DNA from 2 places in the Brevibacillus sp. FSL L8-0520 genome. Region 2 is predicted to be linked to the other one. Evidence: predicted binding sites of a transcription regulator. Region 2 holds the regulator's gene; the other holds the start of a gene.
What was found. The regulator LexA, encoded in region 2, represses DNA repair genes until DNA is damaged. The targets are predictions, from matches to a motif close to CGAACATATGTTCG.
Positions count from the first base shown of each region.

Region 1: a site for LexA is predicted at 3,225-3,238, ahead of NSQ24_RS21060 (DNA repair exonuclease). Genes of this name have one in related genera too.

Region 1 covers NZ_CP150171.1:4,261,578-4,267,406, forward strand. Annotated here, with positions in the region: gene NSQ24_RS21055 (AAA family ATPase) at 1-2,017, opposite strand, end outside; gene NSQ24_RS21060 (DNA repair exonuclease) at 2,014-3,147, opposite strand; gene NSQ24_RS21065 (LarC family nickel insertion protein) at 3,285-4,118, shown strand; gene NSQ24_RS21070 (DJ-1/PfpI family protein) at 4,242-4,799, opposite strand; gene larC (nickel insertion protein) at 4,892-5,829, opposite strand, start outside.
Region 2 covers NZ_CP150171.1:3,037,106-3,042,934, forward strand. Annotated here, with positions in the region: gene NSQ24_RS15155 (UvrD-helicase domain-containing protein) at 1-716, opposite strand, end outside; gene crcB (fluoride efflux transporter CrcB) at 920-1,288, opposite strand; gene NSQ24_RS15165 (DUF896 domain-containing protein) at 1,381-1,578, opposite strand; gene NSQ24_RS15170 (LysM peptidoglycan-binding domain-containing protein) at 1,659-2,015, opposite strand; gene lexA (transcriptional repressor LexA) at 2,172-2,795, shown strand; gene NSQ24_RS15180 (DUF456 family protein) at 2,981-3,466, opposite strand; gene NSQ24_RS15185 (DUF4269 domain-containing protein) at 3,674-4,267, shown strand; gene glnA (type I glutamate--ammonia ligase) at 5,080-5,829, opposite strand, start outside.

The DNA of each region.
Region 1 (5,829 bases), 1.2 Mb from region 2:
AAAACAGGGGCAGCGGCTCCGTCTGTTGGCTGACATGCCTGTGAAGCGCCAGTCGCTGGGCAAAGTAAAGCTGGTCCTGCGTTCCCGAAGAGCAGCAATCATGCTCGACAATTCGCTGGTGCGGCTTGTCCCAGACCTTTATGCCAAATTTCTCCTGGGGGTCCAGCCTGACTTCCTCATATTTGCCTCCGGTCATTTGGGCCATGATGTCGGAGGCAATCCGATTGACCGCGGGTGACAGCTCTTTGTTCCATTCGTGTAAAGTCTGCTGCAGCGTATCCCTGGCGAGAGTGAGCGCTTCCCGGTTCAATTGCAGTTGGCGCAGCCCCTCGACCGCCTCCTCGTAATCCCCGCGTACTTTTGCCAGTGAGACTTCATCCTGCTGGCCCAGCTCTCCCGATGCCCTGGCGATGCGCTCCCGAATTGCGAGGAGCTCCCGATCCAGCTCTTTGGCCTCGCGCTCAAGGGTTGTCCGTTCCTGCTCGCGTACTGCCTTTTCTTGTTCCAGCAGTGCCCGCAAAGCTTCTCCCCACTCTTTTATCAGGCGGGCTCTCTCCTCCTGGCGTTTCCACTCTTGCGCTGCCAGACTCGCTTGTCTGTCTTGCACGCGGTTTTTCCGCTCCTCCCTCATGATCAGGAAGGCATCCCAGTCAGCGGCATTCCACTTTTGCAAAAGCTGCTGCAGCTCCTGGTCGCAGCGGGCAGCCTTGTCCTGCCAGGCTTGCCATTCGTGCTCGTTGCCGGCGGAACGATTTTCTCTCTGCCTTGTCTGTCCCCGATTCGCGGCTGCAGCCGCAAGGGCACATGCAGCTGAGATTCCTGCAGCGATCCAGCCGACCGGAGCGTTGCCCGCAAGCAGAAATAATGCGGCGACGACCAGGCTCGCCAGACAGCTTGTCCACCACAGACGGACTTTTCCGGTCCGCTTCTCTTTCCCCCGGCCCACACGGCTCGGAGCGGTCCTAAGCGCCGCTTCAGCCAACCGGTCGGCTTGCTCCTTGTACTCGTCTCGCTCCTTCCGCAATTCCAATGCCTGCCGGTAAGCCGCTTCCAGCTTTTCCAAAGCATCGCTTTCAGGTACGTCCGCATTTCCTTTGTCTTGTTCAGCTTCACCCCAATCCCCCTGGGCAGCCAAAACTGACTGAACCTGGCGATGCAGCGCACGCTCTTCTTCTGTGCGGGCTGTCGCTTCCCACTGCGGCCAGCCTTCCTCATCAGGCTCCCTGTAGCTGTCCTGCCATCTCCTTTGCCAAGCCTGCTCCTCCTTTTGCAGGACGAGAAGCCGCTGCCGCATCCGCTCCCGGGTCCGCTCCATTTCCTGCTTTGCCTTCTCCCAGTGGGCGATCTGCTGCGTCAATGTTTGAACGGCTGCCCAGCCGGCTTCCGCTTCGGCCAGCTCCTGTTCTCTTTGCGCGACCAGCGCTCCTGCCTTGCCAAGCAGCGTATTTTCCGCCCGTTCCTTTTTTCCGATCAGCGTCAATTCCTTGTCCAGGGCTGCCAGCATTCTGTTTACCGCCGGATCAGCTTCGCTCGTGCCAAACAGCGAAGGCAGGAGGTATTCCGAAGCTTCCAGCGGACTTCTCCTGATCCAGGTCAGGTCAGTAAACAAGCTGCGTGTCAAGCCGAGATGGAGCTCAAGAAAGTTTCGTTCTTTGCGCCGGTCTTCCTGATACAGGTTCGTTACCTCTGTCCAGTCGGGGTCGAGAAAAACCTGAGCCTGTTCCCTTTCCTTTTCCAGACGGCGGTGAAGCCGATAGCGCCTGCCGTCTACCTCGTAGAGAACGCTAAGCTCGTAGCTGCCCGAATGCCACGGGAAGTATTTGTCGTACTCGGGCAAATACCGGGCGGAACGAACATAATCCCGCTTCAGCCCGTACAGCGAAGCAAATATCGCCTGAAGCAGCGTAGATTTTCCCGCTTCGTTGGGAGCGGCAAATACATTCAGTCCCGGGGCGAAGCGAAAATCGGCTCCGCGCCATTTGCCAAAGCCTTTGATCGATAGCTCGTGAATCTTCATCCGATCATTCCTCCGATCCGCTCCAGCGCTATTTTCATGGCCATGCGAGCCACTGCCTGGCGCTGTTCATCGGAAGACGCGGCCGCAGCCGCTTCCTCTTCGGCGAGACGCTGCAGCCAGCGTCCCCAGATGCCGCCCTCGGCGACCAGCTTGCCCGCATCCAGGTCCGGTCTCGTCCGGTCTGTGATGCGGATGGCAAAAAAGCGAGAAAAGCGCTTTTCGAGCACATCTGTAGCTGGCGTAAAATGTACGGGCCTGTCCCCTGTCAAGGTGATGTCCAAAATTTGCCCGTCCTGCACATCGGCCAGCCCGCTTTCCAGTATGTCGGCGACTTGATCGACCGTTTCCGCCCCTTGTATATCGATCTCCCGCCTCACGATCATTCGCGTTTGGACCGGGAGCTCCTCAAGCAATAGCTCGCCCGCTTCATTCAGTTCACCGTACAGGACGTGACGGGGCCCGTTTTCTTTGACAGACAAGCCTTCGGGAGAACCCGGGTATGCGGCAAACGTCCGTCTATGTACCGGATGAGCGAAGCGCGCAGGCTTGTGGATATGTCCGAGCGCAATGTAATCCATTCCCGTTTCTGCGAGCTGCTCTATGGTTACCGGTGCGTACGGATGATGCTCCTCGCCTCCCCCGTTGACCACACTGGCGTGCAAAACCATCAGATGGTGCCGGTAGCCAGGCAGCTTTCCGGGGAATTCCGCCAACGGCGACTCGTACACATGCGGCTGGGGAAAGCCCCATCCGTAGACGACGCAAGACTTTTCGGGAAATTCGAAAGCCCCCCACTCCGGCGTAAACCAGTACACGTTTCCCGGCCACTCCAACGACTGGTAAAAGGAATCGGCCCGCCACGGGTCGTGATTCCCCGGAGCGATACAGACCGGTGTAGGAGCCACGCTGGCAAACAGATCACGCAAAAAAATCGCCGTGGTTCTTCTCCCGCCATGCAGCTCCATGAGGTCACCGGCGATCAGCCAAACATCTGCCCGCTTTTCCAACACGAGATCCCGAACCGTCCGCATCGTCCGCCGAAAGTCGTCCTGCCTCAGCTCATAAGAAACGGACATGGCACGGATCGGCGCGTCCAGGTGGACGTCAGCTATATGAATAAACGACAACATGAAAACTCACTCCTTGGCATGACAGACTGCTGGAGGAAATGGTACACTTTGGTCAGCAGATTCCCCTGTCTCATACACGAACATATTTTCCCTTTTATGATACAGGAAAAGAGTACCGGATAAAAGGAGCGATTGCTGTGCGTATTGCCTATTTGGACTGTTTTTCGGGAATTAGCGGCGACATGCTGCTCGCTGCACTGGTCGATGCGGGTGCGAACCGCGAAACGATTGAACGTGAACTGCGCAAGCTGCCGCTGGGGAATTTCCGCATGGAGTGGAAGACGGTGGTGAAAAAAGGGGTCAGCTCGCTAAAGCTGGATGTGATCGATGAAGAGCTGGAGAAGCTCAAAGCGCTGAAAACATTGCCGGTGCTAAACATCGGACATCATCACGATCACAGCCATGATCACGGACATCACCACCACGAGCACGATCACAGCCATGATCACGGACATCATCATCACCGCAGGTACAAAGAAATTTCTGCGATGATCGACGAGGCTGACTTCTCACCGCGTGTGACCGCCCGAGCGCAAGCGATCTTCGAGAAAATCGCCATTGCCGAAGCCAAAATTCACAATGTGCCGGTAGATACGGTTCATTTTCATGAAGTAGGGGCGCTGGATTCAATCGTCGACGTCGTCGGCATCGCCCTGGCTTTGGAAGACCTGGACATTGATCAGTTGTACAGCGGCCCTGTTCCGACCGGAAACGGCTACGTCCGCTGTGACCATGGCCTGTACCCGGTCCCTGCACCCGCGACGATGGAAATGCTGAAAGGAATTCCGCTTCGCCAAACAGACATACAAAAAGAGCTGACTACTCCGACCGGAGCAGGGGTTGCGGCCGCCTTGGTCAAGCAGTTCGGGCCGCTTCCGGCGATGACCGTGGACGCCATCGGCTACGGGGCAGGGACCCGCGATCTTCCCGATCAGCCTAACGTACTGCGGGTGCTGGTCGGCACTATGTGATCTCATTTAAGTCCGAGACATCCGGAAGCAAAAAAGCCTTGTCCGCAAAATCAGGACAAGGCTTTTTCATGTCTGCTGCCACTGCTCTGCATGAGGCAGGCCCACGGATGCACAAGCTTCCGATCAAGCCTCGCGGAGCAGGCGCAGGAATTCACGCATGAATCCCGGAAGGTCAGGCCATGCGTGGGCTGACACGAGGTTATTGTGAACGTGCAGAGGTTCCGTGCGATAAATGGCTCCGCACGCTTCTACATCTGGGCGGCATGCCTGGTAGGCAGTCATCTCGCGGTCGCGAACGTGCTCGCCTACGAGCGCCAGCACCTGCGAACCGTGACAAATGGCGGCCACAGGCTTGTTTGCCTCAAAAAAGTGAGTCAGGATCGGTTTCAAATGCTCGTTCAGCCGGATATATTCAGGGGCACGGCCCCCCGGAATGATCAGGCCGTCGTATTCCTCCGGATTTACATCCGCAAAAGCCACATGCGAGGCCAGTTGATAAGCAGGCTTTTCCGTATAGGTTTCACTGTGGGCTTCGAAATCGTGGCAGACCGTGTGCAGCGTCTTTTTGGCAGGCGAAGCGATGACGGCCTCCAGCCCCTCCTCCAGGCAGCGATAATAGGGGTAAAAGATCTCCAAAGCTTCCACCGCGTCACCGGTTACAATCAGCACCTTTTTGCTCATAGTACAGCCTCCCCGCTGGATTTTTGAGGAAAAAAACCTCTCTCTACCCATTTCTTCACGGACCGATGAACTCCTGCTGGCAGCATCACGCGTCAGCGTACTTTCATCGCAAGGGCAAGCGAAAGCGCCTCTTGATAAACCTGCTTCACCGGGATGCCGGCTTCTTTCGCCAATTGAGCACAAACGGCATACTCCGGTGAACACTGTACCTGTTTTCCGCGGTGCAGCCCGATTTTTACGGGAACCTCGCCCCATTGTGTTTTCACGGTTGCGAACTGTCTTGCCAGCCGATGGCAGGCCACGGGGAAATACCTGATACCGAAGGTGGTTGTCTCCTGAAACAAGACAGATTTAAGCTCTTCCAGTCTGCTCTGGTAGCACAAGACCTGCACCAATACGCCCGGCCTGCTTTTTTTCATCGTAACCGGAAGAAAGTGGACATCGTTGGCTCCCGCCTCAAGCAAACGCTCCATGGCGTGGGCCATCCATTCCGGACTGCTGTCGTCCAGATTGGCCTGCAGGAGGAACATCCCTTCGTCAATATGTTCAACGCCGTGATCGCGGTATTCATGGACCACGGGAATGCCCGTCCGTGATTCTCCACAGCCGGCAGGGTCGTTCATATCGGCAAAGAAGACAGCCACTCCATCTCCGGCCTCCACGCGCTTTATCTTGCCGCTGATCGTCCCGATCGGTTTTGCCCCGGTCTCCTGCAGCCACAGCAGCACAAGCGGAGAAAACTGTTCTGGCGGAATGTGCGGGTCCTCATGTACGTTCCATCCATCCAGCAAGGGCAGAGCGGCTACCGGCAATCTGGCCGGAATCACCAAAGGCTGAACGAGGATTTGCACATTTTTTCTGCACGCTTCCGGCTCTATCACGGTCCATAGCTGTCGCAACGCCTCCGTTTCCTTTTGCCATACGTCGGGTGGGCATGTGGTGCGAAAGTTCTCGGCACGCTGCAAAAAAGCCTCGAAATGCGTCTTATGCGGCTGGACCGCCTGATTTTGATTTGCAGCTCCCGGACGGA
Region 2 (5,829 bases):
GAGTCCTGATAATTGTAGATCAAATAGGAGAGCCGGTGCAGCGCAATCGTCGTCTTGCCGCTTCCGGCCACCCCTTGAACGACAACCGGGCGATCCTTGTCTGCTCGAATAATGTCATTCTGCTCCGACTGGATCGTCGCTACGATATCCTTCAATCTGCTGTCGTTCGTCTGATTCAGGTTGGCTGCCAGGAACTCATCGATGTACCCTTCCTGCAAAAATTCATCCGGATGGCCAACTTCGCGATGAATCGTCTCTTTGAGCGCTCCATCGTATATCCCTGTAATCTTCCCGTCCTCAATGGCAAAATTTCGCTTCAGGCGGACTTCGCCTCGCACAATCTCCCTGCCGCTGCGGAAGTACGCATCCTTGCTCTCGCCGCTGTAATATAAACTGGCAATGGGAGCACGCCAGTCAACGACAATTGAATCGAATGTGTCGCTCCGAACGATGCCCCTCTTTCCTATGTATACGCTGTCCAACTCGTATGTCTCGTCTTTCAGGAAGTCCACTCGTCCAAAATACGGCTTTTCCAGTCCTTGGTCCTCAAGGTAGCGAAGCTCTTTTCCTTTTTTGTAGTTGACGACCTGTTTCACATAATCGTCCGTAATCTCTTTAACCTCTTTCCGAAGAGTGTCCACTTCCTTTTGGATAATAGAGCGTGTTTCATCGAGTCTCTTCTGTTCATGCTCGTAGTCCGGGTGCTGTACAGTCATTTATATCCTCCTTTCCAAATTGTCAGGTTCAGCATCGCAAGGAGAAGTCCGGTTTTATTTCCACATGGTTTCCGGGCACGGGCTCTTCTTTGTTTCCTCGTAGCCTTCCAATGCCCTCTTCTTTGATTTGATGTTGCTTCCGGATTGGCTCTCTTTTGTTCTCGTTGACGCCTGCCCGTCTTATCCCGCTATATCTTGCCTGTTTACCACACTTGTCTGCCGATCCAGATCCCTGAACCGCAAGCAAGAAGGCCGGCCAAAACACTGGCGCCTGCATAGAACAGCCCTCTGCCGATCTGCCCATCTCCGATGAAGCTTACCACCTCAAGCGAAAAGGTAGAGAACGTAGTAAATCCCCCCATCAGCCCGGTTGTAAACAGAAGGTACATCTCCAAAGACATCAATCCTTTTTCCTTTCCCCACGCATAGAGCAGTCCGATGAGAAAAGAACCGGAGACATTGGCCAGCCATGTCCCCGCCGGCAATCCGGGTTGGTTCATTGCGAGACCGAGACCATAGCGTAGCAATGAACCGACGGCTCCTCCTACGGCAACAGCCAGCCATGCCATCATGGCAATCCCCCCTTCTCTCCTTTTTTGTATGGAACAAAAAGACATCCAGGCAAAAAGCATGGATGTCTTCTTTTTATGTCAAATGGTGCGTTTTAGTGTTTGGGGTTGTTATCCTCGAGGTCTTCCACGTAGCGGATCGATTCGAGATTGGAGCGAAGCGACATTTTCACAGCATCAATGTATTTTTGCCGCAGTTTTTTCTGTTCCTGTTTTTCCTCTTCAGTCAACCCGGCTTCACGAGATTTTTTGGCCAACTCGTTGATCCGTTTGATTTCCGCGTCTGATACCAAAGCCGTTTCCCCTCGCTTTCAATGAATGCCGCTCTATTATATCACATCTCGGCAACGAAGCAAGGGAAAGCTGCAGCTTGTCAATTCCCGACAGGAATTTGAATCGATTGGCCTGGATAAATAATGGCACTTTCCAGCTTGTTCAATTTTTGAATCGCATATACCATATCGCGAACATCCATTTTCGGGTCACTCTTGTAGGTGACCGCCAGCTCCCACAAGCTGTCTCCCGGTTGGACGACGATTTCCTTTACTGGTTGGATCATTTGAGCTTGTTGTACCGTATGATCCCCAGAAGCGAACACTAGTTCTGTCAAAGTGTAAAAAAAGAGAGTGAAAGCGGCAAAAAACAGAATGGCCTGTCCACGCGTAATGCCAAAACGAGCAGTTTTTCTTTCTTCTTTGGCGAAGCGATTAGATACAGTCATTGTACTCATTATTTCATCCCCCTGCAAACGTACGTTCTATCTTCTTGTTCTCATCATAATGCGAACACTTGTTCATGTCAAGAAAAAAACGAACTTATGTTTGTCGAACGCAGGATCCCATGGTATAATATAGAAAACATGTTCGAGAAGATAGAGGTGTGGTCTATGTCCAAGCTATCCAATAGACAGCAAGCCATCATCGATTTCATCCGCAAAGAAGTAAGGGACAAGGGTTATCCCCCATCTGTCCGTGAAATCGGGGAGGCTGTCGGTCTGGCATCCAGTTCAACTGTTCACGGCCATCTGGCCAGGTTGGAAAAAAAGGGGCTCATCCGCCGCGATCCTACCAAGCCCCGCGCGATTGAGCTGCTGAAAGAAGAGGAGCGCTTTCAAGACGACTTTGACGTATCTGTTGTACGCGTACCGGTGATCGGAAAGGTGACTGCGGGTCAGCCGATCACTGCTGTCGAGCAGGTGGAGGATTACTTCCCACTCCCTGACAGCATCGTGACATCGGACAAGGTGTACATGCTGCGCGTGTCCGGAGACAGTATGATCGAGGCTGGCATCCTGGATGGAGACTACGTGATCGTTCGCCAGCAGAATGTGGCCAATAACGGTGATATCGTCGTCGCCATGACTGAAGAGGACGAGGCAACCGTGAAGCGTTTCTTCAAGGAAAAGAACCATTTCCGGCTGCAGCCTGAAAACGCGACATTGGAGCCGATTATTCTGGATTCTGTAACGATTCTGGGGAAAGTGATTGGCGTGTACCGCTTGATTCACTAGAATAAGAGATTTCGTTGCTTGGATGAGCCATGCCTTATGGCGGACTCTTTGAAAAACGCAATCGACTACGACAAGCTTTCCTTTTCCACCCTGACAGCAAAAAAGGCGTTCGCGATTGCCTCGCGGACGCCTCTTCTTTTCATTTCCTTCGATTCTTTGATCGGTCCTTCTCCTACGAATCCCACTTACAGTGCGACAAAGAACCAGATGATCATCACTACCTGAAGAACAACTTTTACGACCACACTGCCCAAAAAACCGATGAGCGAACCCACTCCCGCTTTAACAGCCCGTTCAAACGGCTGCTTTTGGATCAGCATTTCCACCAGAACGACCAGCACGAACGGCATGATCAGCATGCCAAATGGGGGGAACAAAATCACCCCGAGCAAAATCCCCAGTGCAGCTGCCCACGATGACGCTTTGGAGCCCCCGTACTTCTTGACAAAGTACATGTTGGTGAGTAAATCCGCACCGTAGAGAAGAACACTTAAGACCGCCATTCCCCACCAGAAGGAGGCCGGAAGTCCGGCACCCGGATCAGCAATAAAAAAGTGATACAGCAAGAATCCGCCCCACAATAAAATCGTATCAGGAATGACCGGCAAAAAGATTCCGGCAATACTGAGGATAAACAAGGCCGCTATCACGATCCACAACAAGATCTCCATCCATTGACACTCCCTTCTGTATAGGGTATACGATAAAGTGCGGTTTTCGTTTCCATCGACTCGCTACATTTTGACAGAAACCTGTATATACTCGGTTCTTCTGCGAGTCGTAAAGCCAAACGTCGAATCGGAACATAGATGGTCTCGTCCCTCATTGTTCCCCTGCAGAGTTGCAAATAAAAGAAAGATAATCTGAAAGGACAGAAAATGGCTATGCATTCTCAAACGAAGCGAGATTGGTTTGACCCTTCCTACCTGAAAAAAGGAACCCCTCGGCAGCGGGAAGCCTGGGCAGTCCTCGACAGCTTGGGAATCTTTGATGGGCTCAAAGAGTATCAACCGGTTCTGTGCGGAACGATCCCCCTCGATATTGATGTTGAGGACAGCGATCTTGATTTGATCTGTACGACAGCCGACCTGGATCGGTTTGGCCATGTGTTGAAAGAAAAATACGGGCATTTGGACCATTTCACACAAGACCGCCGAGAAATCCGCAACATCCCTACGGCGACTGCTTCCTTTTGGTATCGCGGTTTTCAATTGGAGTGTTTTGCTCAACCGATTCCTGTCACAGAGCAAAACGCCTACCGGCATATGATGATCGAAGCACGGCTGCTCCAGCTGTCTGGGCAAGAAGCAGCAAAAGAGATTCGGGCTTTGAAAGAACGGGGGCTGAAAACGGAGCCTGCTTTCGCTCTGTATTACGGGATTGTCGGAGATGATCCTTATCAGGCTTTACTTGAATTGGAAAGATATTCGAATGAACAGCTTAAGCAAGTGATGGCAAATAAACCGACCTAAACGCCGGCCGTAAACCGGAAATACGAATAATGGTAAACTCAGACAACTTGTGTGTCCTTATGCGGGCATAAAATTAAGATGACTTCTGGATACTTCGGAAGTCATCTTTTTTGGATTGCTAGATTTGTCGTTTTACCTTTTATTGGTTAGATTTCAGTTGAAGACGGCAAATCATGATTTTTTTTAAGAGACTGATATAAAATGTACACGAATCCAACATAAATGGGAAGCCAAACGGGTTCAAAGAATCCTGGAACTCGATAATCAGTAATTACAATTTTGTTTGGCCCAAAATCCAATTGTTGAATTAGATCTGAGATCATAAAAATAAAAACCCAAATCATCATCATTGTCGACAACACAATGGAAATCGCAATTTTTTTAATAATATCACCTCGTTATTATCAATAATCATTTCTTAAACGGACTTCAGAAAAGAAATGATCATTTTTGTAAAAACCCGAGTTAGTGTGCATACGCTGGGTTAAGTCCGCATTTCATTAAACCCAACCCTCAAATAATATGTTAATAATTTTTTATTTAACCATTAATATACACATCTGTAAACATATTTTAGGTATTTTGTTCTAAATTTTGCATTGTAAAGGGGGTTTATCTTTATTAGCAGCATCCCATCCAACTTTAGTCAAATAAATTCATAAAAAAAGCCTTAAAGTTAATAGGAAAGCAAGTTTCCCATCTACTTTAAGGCGTATCTAACTTATAAAGCTGAAACCTAGTTAAGATTAAACTAAACAAGTTTTGTTTCTTTTTAGGGTCCAAAGAAATACAAATACTCTTTCCCCTAAATATTAATACGTATTCATATACTGCTCGCGCTCCCACTCCGTTACACGGGTGCGGAACATATCCCACTCGATTTCCTTCGCGTCGACGAAGTGCATCAGTGCGTGTTCGCCAAGCGCTTCGCAGATGACCGGATCGGCCTTCAGGCATTCGATCGCGTCCTTCAAGGTAGCCGGCAAGCTGGCGATGCCCGCTGCTTCACGCTCAGCCTCGTTCATGATGTAGATATTGCGATCGACAGCCGGCGGCAGCTCAAGCTTGTTCTTGATTCCGTCAAGACCTGCTTTCAGCATCACGGCGAGAGCCAGATATGGGTTGGCGGCAGGGTCCGGGTTGCGAACCTCAATCCGGGTGCTCATACCGCGAGATGCCGGAATCCGTACAAGCGGAGAGCGGTTTTTCGCCGACCATGCTACATAGCAAGGAGCTTCATAGCCCGGTACGAGGCGCTTGTAGGAGTTCACCAGCGGATTGGTGATGGCGGCAAAACCGCGGGCGTGCTTCAGAATACCGGCCAAGTATTGCTTCGCCGTTTTGCTCAGGCCGAGGGTATCCTTGTCGTCAAAAAATGCGTTTTTCTCCCCGATGAAGAGAGACTGGTGGGTGTGCATGCCGGAGCCGGCGACACCATACATCGGCTTGGGCATGAACGTTGCGTGCAATCCGTGCTTGCGTGCGATCGTTTTCACCACCAGTTTAAACGTGAGAATCTGGTCCGCAGCTTGGATGGCATCTGCGTATTTGAAGTCGACTTC